2 regions of the Lactococcus sp. AK05 genome follow, and region 2 is predicted to be linked to the other one. Evidence: riboswitches for the same ligand, from Rfam matches in the RefSeq annotation. Region 2 holds a riboswitch; the other holds the start of a gene.
What was found. Region 2 has a riboswitch for FMN ahead of ribD (bifunctional diaminohydroxyphosphoribosylaminopyrimidine deaminase/5-amino-6-(5-phosphoribosylamino)uracil reductase RibD). Riboswitches for the same ligand answer to the same signal wherever they lie in the genome.
Positions count from the first base shown of each region.

Region 1: linked by a shared signal. The riboswitch ahead of AB6B24_RS04175 (ECF transporter S component) and the one ahead of ribD (bifunctional diaminohydroxyphosphoribosylaminopyrimidine deaminase/5-amino-6-(5-phosphoribosylamino)uracil reductase RibD) in region 2 are both predicted to bind FMN.

Region 1 covers NZ_JBFTEI010000001.1:876,938-880,074, reverse strand. The annotation lists gene AB6B24_RS04190 (segregation/condensation protein A) at 1-320, shown strand, start outside; gene scpB (SMC-Scp complex subunit ScpB) at 313-879, shown strand; gene AB6B24_RS04180 (pseudouridine synthase) at 866-1,585, shown strand; FMN riboswitch at 1,683-1,819, shown strand; gene AB6B24_RS04175 (ECF transporter S component) at 1,934-2,554, shown strand; gene AB6B24_RS04170 (ABC transporter transmembrane domain-containing protein) at 2,703-3,137, shown strand, end outside.
Region 2 covers NZ_JBFTEI010000001.1:596,133-599,269, forward strand. The annotation lists gene AB6B24_RS02845 (hypothetical protein) at 1-352, shown strand, start outside; gene AB6B24_RS02850 (hypothetical protein) at 371-868, shown strand; FMN riboswitch at 1,027-1,143, shown strand; gene ribD (bifunctional diaminohydroxyphosphoribosylaminopyrimidine deaminase/5-amino-6-(5-phosphoribosylamino)uracil reductase RibD) at 1,326-2,414, shown strand; gene AB6B24_RS02860 (riboflavin synthase) at 2,414-3,064, shown strand; gene ribA (GTP cyclohydrolase II) at 3,073-3,137, shown strand, end outside.

The DNA.
Region 1 (3,137 bases), 280 kb from region 2:
TGCAGGATAAATCTGCTTTAGATTTATTTCTAGCTTTTACCAAAATTCTTGAGTTGCAAAGACAACATTTTCAAGACGAAAATACAAAAATAGCAGCTGAGAAATTTACAATTGCTGATAAGATTTTAGAGTTAAGTACTAGATTTACAGAACAAAAAATATGTAAATTTTCAGATTTGTTTTCTAGCTCTACTAATAAAGATGAACTCGTCACCACTTTTATGGCTCTTTTAGAATTAATCAAAAATCAACAGATTTCTTTTTCTCAAGAAGAGCTTTTTGGAGAAATTATTTTAGAAAGAAAAGAAACTAGTGAATAAGACAGCAAGTTGTGAACTCTTACTTTTTGTATCTGGCGAATCTGGTTTAACTTTGGCAGAATTGTCAGCATTGACAGAAATGTCTAAACAAGCTTGTCAGCAACAAATTGATTACTTAAAAGAAAAATATCATTCTGATGAAGAATCTGCTTTAACGATTATTGAAACTGCAGGTAAATATCGTATGGCTACAAAAGAAGAGTTTGCAGAAATTCTTAAAAACTATGCCAAAACTCCTCTTAATCAATCGTTGTCAAAATCAGCTCTTGAAGTTTTATCAATTATTGCTTATAAGCAACCTTTAACTCGACTCGAAATCGATCAGCTCCGCGGAGTGAATTCCTCAGGTGTTCTCTCAACACTTCGTGCTTTTGATTTGGTTGAAAAGGTCGGGCAAGTTGAAGCACCAGGACGTCCAAGTCTTTATGCAACAACTGAATTTTTCTTAGACTATATTGGGATTAATCATTTAGATGAATTACCTGAAATAGATGAGTCAAGATTTATCGCAGAAGAACAAACCTTATTTAACGAAAGTGAAGAAAATGAGAATCAATAAATATTTGGCCCATGCAGGTGTGGCAAGCAGACGTAAAGCAGAAGAACTAATTTTAGCGGGAAAAGTAACGGTAAATAATGTTCCAATGACAAACTTGGGTTATCAAGTTTCAACTGGAGATATCGTTGAAGTTAATGGAGTAGCAGTTTATAACGAAGAACCCGTTTATTATCTTCTAAATAAACCAAGAGGCTATATTTCTTCAGTTAGCGATGACAAAGGACGTCAAACGGTAATGGATTTAATGCCACAAGTTAAAGAACGTATTTACCCTGTGGGACGTTTGGACTGGGATACAAGCGGTTTGCTTTTGCTTACAAACGATGGTGAATTTACGAATATGATGACTCACCCACGTCATGGTGTTGATAAGGTCTATGTTGCTAAGGTAGAAGGTCAAGCGAACAAAGAAAACTTGCGTCCTTTAACTTTAGGTATGACTATTGAAGGTAAAAAAGTTAGTCCCGCCCGTTATGAGATTATCAAACAAGAGAAAACAAAAAATCATTCGATTGTTAGTTTAACTATCCATGAAGGACAAAATCATCAAGTTAAAAAAATGTTTGCGGCTGCAGGACTTCCAGTACAAAAATTGAGTCGTATTCAATATGGAACTCTTACATTGGATGGACTTCCAACAGGACAATTTCGTCGTTTGAGTAAAAAAGAAGTTTCTCAATTGATTAATGCAGCCCAAGGAAATTAAGTGATTATTATAAAAGACAATTCTGATAAAGAGTTGTTTTTTTATTTCTTAAGCAAATCTTATTCTTGATAAGCAAACTATTTTTGTGCTATAATAAAATTATCTTCAGGGCACCGTGTAATTCGGGACCGGCGGTAAATAGGGCTTTGACCTTATGACTCCGCGATTCGCTACGGCGATTGAAGCAGTGAGAATCTGCTAGCGACAGTAAAGTCTGGATGGAAGAAGATGAACAATTTTTGTAGTGTAATCAACTTCGGTTGGATTACTGTTTTTAGCCAAACCAAAAATGTCTATCAACTTCCTCGAAATTTGAAGAATTATTTTCTCATATTTGGAGGTTTTTTTATGTCTAAAACACGTCGGATGGTATTAATTGCCATGCTTGCTGCACTATCAACAATCTTATTATTGCCGATTTTGCAGTTTCCGCTATTGCCTGGAATTGATTTTATGAAAGTTGAACTCTCAATCATTCCAGTACTTATTGGAGTCTTTACTTTGGGATTGGGTGATGGATTTATTATCCTCTTTATTCGCTCTATCTTATGGTATCTCCTATTTAATCAAGGGCCATCAACTTGGATTGGTGTGCCGATGAACTTCATTGCTTTGGGAATCTTCATGGCAATTGTTTGGTTCTTTACAAAGAAAAAATTCTCAATCAAAAACTATACAGTTGGTGTAGTTTTAGCAGCCATCGCATCAGTTCTTGTGATGATGGTGTTGAATGTTTTCTACGCACTCCCTCTCTATCGTTTAGCTGCTGGCTTTGATGTTGATAAAATTTTTGTTGGAGCAACTCATCTTTTTAATATGGGTTCTCTATCAGTTACTTTGAATCCAACTTATCTTTTAACAGTAGTTTTACCTTTTAATGCTTTGCAGTACATCATCTTTGCTCTGGTATTTGGTTTGATTGTTGCAGTGTTCAAGAAAAACAAAGTCGTAAAATTTTATAATGCTTAATAAAAAAAGAAATTTCATTGATTTGAAGTTTCTTTTTTTATTTAAATAGTAAATAAGTGGGAATCTCACTTCATATAGTCTGTTTTAAACGCTTTCTTTATGGTATACTAATATTTAGAATATTATAAAATAAAATGGAATAGACTGTATGAAAATTTTTAAAGATTTATGGTGGTTTTTTAAGGCAGAGAGAAAAGGTTATGGCGTTGGTCTATTAGCCCTTTTTATTGTTTCTTTAACTCACTTGATTCCGCCTTTAATTATCGGAAAAATTATTGACCATATTGTTAAGCGTAACCTTACTTTACCCTTAATTTTGAGTTTTTCTGGTATTTTATTGGTTACTGCACTCGTTGAATATGGCTTTCGTTTTCTTTGGTCTACAAATATTTGGGGTGAAGCCTTTAAACTGGAAAAAATAATCCGTAGTCGGCTTTTTAGGCATTTTTTAAGAATGGATACCCTTTTTTATCAGAGAAATCGGACTGGCGATTTGATGGCTCATGCGACAAATGACCTACAAGCGATACAGAGTGTTGCTGGACTTGGTGTTTTGACTTGGGCAGATTCTTTAATGACGGGC
Region 2 (3,137 bases):
TTTTGAGGATTTAGAGGGGATATCTCCTTTGAATCAGGATAAATTTATCTCAGGTATAAATATGTATACTAGAAAGAAAATTGGATACGTTTTAAATTTCAATATCACAAAAAATAAATTAATAAAAGAATATAAGGTTTATTATAGTAATCAAGGGAGATTTGAAAAAATATCCATTATTGAAAACAACGCTGAAAAAGGAGTTAAGGCCGTGGAATATAAAAATAATTTAGCAACAATATCCAAACTTCAACAAAAATTATATGGTTCAATTATTCAAAAAAGAAAAATTCCGTTGATAAATCTTCAAATGCTTTATAACTGGCTGAATTATAAGAGATTTAATTTATGAGAACAAAGGATGAAAATGATGAACAAAAATACACAGAAAACAGATACTACTCCGAAAAAGAAAAGAATTTTGCCATGGTTAATTCCTTTGATTGTGGGGATGATATTTTTATCTCTTGTGGTTACCCTTTTTAGTGTTTCCAAAGTAGCGAAAATTTATCATCAGGTAGAAAAACAAGAGTTACTAGACGAGGTAACTCACTCGATAAATAATGGGAAAAAGCAGCTTGTAACTTCTCAAGGTTCAAATCCATTTTATATAGATATTAAAGCAAGTGAAAGTGGCACAGATACCATTGTTGTAACTTTGATAGTCGAAAATGATTATGTTTCTTATGTCAAAAATGATATGCCTATGATAAAAAAATGGATAATAGAGGGAATGGAGAGTGCAGAAGGAATAAAACTTACAAAATCAGAACATCAATGGGTTAAAGAGATGAATTTTAAAATGAGATTTGTTTTAAAGGACAAGACAGGAAAAATTCTTGAGAGTTTTGATTATAAAATTAAATAATATTTAACTATATTGGACTTTAATAAAGTAGGGTGATGTTCGCTTGTACTATCTGTCTGTGAACTTTTAATGTTTGATTTTAATTTGTTAACTTAAAGAATACGTTTTTATTTCTTGACAATCTTTAAATTTAAATGCTATACTTTAGCTACAATTGAATAAATCTTCAGGGCAGGGTGTAATTCCCTACCGGCGGTATAGCCCGCGAGCTGCTTGCAGCATGATTCGGTGAAACTCCGAGGCCGACAGTATAGTCTGGATGAAAGAAGATAATAAAACCATAATACTCTAGTCAGTATTATGTCTATTTAGCCTAAAACTCTGGAGTGAATTGATATAATTCACTCCATTTTTGGTTTTTTGAGCTGCTTTTTTGCTCGAAAAAAAATAGAAAATTTATCAAAAGACCCTGAAATTTTATTTTAGGGTCTTATTTTTTATTAGAAAGGATGAATAGATGAAAAAAGACGAATACTACATGGATTTAGCAATTGTACTTGCAAAAAAAGGAGGTGGTAATGTCAACCCTAACCCTCAAGTAGGAGCCCTTATTGTCAAAGAAGGAAGAATTATTGGTCAAGGTTATCATGAAAAATATGGGGAAGCTCATGCGGAAATCAATGCTTTTAAGAGTTGTAACGAATCTCCCGAAGGAGCCACGCTTTATGTGACCTTAGAGCCTTGTGCGCATCAGGGAAAACAACCCCCTTGTTTTGAAGCGATAATAAAAAATAGAATTAAGCGTGTTGTTATCGGGCATTTAGACCCCAATCCCTTAGTTTCAGGAAAAGGAATTAAAGCAATGAGAGAAGCTGGAATTGAAGTTTCTATCAATGTTTTAGAAAAAGAATGTGAAGAATTAAATAAAATTTTCTTTTATTATGTTAGTCAAAGGCTTCCTTATGTCATGATGAAGTATGCAATGACTTTAGACGGAAAAATTGCGACATCAGCAGGTCAGTCAAAATGGATTACAGGTGAAATTGCAAGACAGAAAGTACATCAAGACCGTTCACGTTTTATGGCAATTATGATTGGTGTTGAAACGCTTATTTTAGATGATCCACAACTCTCTGTCAGGTTGGAAAATGGAAAAAACCCGATAAGAATCATTTGTGATACTCATTTAAGAAGCCCTTTAGCTTCCAAGATTATTTCTACAGCTACTGAAATTCCAACGATTATTGCTACAGCTGAGTCTGACCCCGAAAAACAAGCTCCCTTTCTTAAAGCGGGTTGTGAAATTATCTTAGTTTCTTACCTAGAAGGAAGATTGAATTTGAAAGAATTGACCAAAAAGTTAGGAGAAAAAGGGATTGACAGTATCATCTTGGAAGGTGGAGGAACATTAAATGCTTCGGCATTAAAAGCAGGGATAGTTCAAAAAGTTCAAACTTATATTGCCCCTAAAATATTTGGTGGAAAAGAAGCACCAAGTCCAGTTGAAGGGCATGGAATCGAGCAACCCAATCAAGCCTATCTCCTAGAAAGGCCTCAAATAACCTATCTAGGAGAAGATATTTTATTAGAAAGTGAGCTTCTTTAATGTTTACAGGAATAATTGAAGAAATAGGGGAAGTGAGTTGCCTGCAAAAAAGAGAAAAATCCTTCAAAATTAGTATCCGTGCTTCCTTGATTTTAGAGGATATGAAACTTGGAGATTCTATTTCAACAAATGGTTTATGCCTGACCGTTTCTGCATTTAATCAAAAAGAATTTACGGCTGATATTATGCCTGAAAGTCTAAATCGCTCAAATCTTAGGACCTTAAATGTGGGTGCCAAAGTTAACTTAGAACGAGCGATGCCTTTAAATGGCCGATTTGGCGGGCATATTGTGTCAGGGCATATTGATGGAGTTGGCCAGATTTTAGAAGTAAAAAAAGAAGAAAATGCCATCTGGTTTGAAATCAAAACGAGCTTAAATTTAATGAGATACATCGTCGAAAAAGGCTCAATTACGATTGATGGGATTAGTCTTACAGTTGCTCAGGTTAAGTCGAAATCTTTTAGTGTTTCCATTATTCCACATACGCTCAAAGAGACGATAATGGCAGATAAAAAAGTGGGTGATACTGTTAATTTAGAAAATGATATTTTAGGGAAATATATAGAAAAATTATGGGGCGATAGTAGTTCTTCGATGAAAGAATCTTCAGTAACTAAAGAAAAACTATTTAACAACGGATTTTTATAGGAGATAAAATGTTCCAATATAATAAAGTAGAAGAAGCACTTGCTGCACTTAAAGCAGGGGAAATGATTATTGT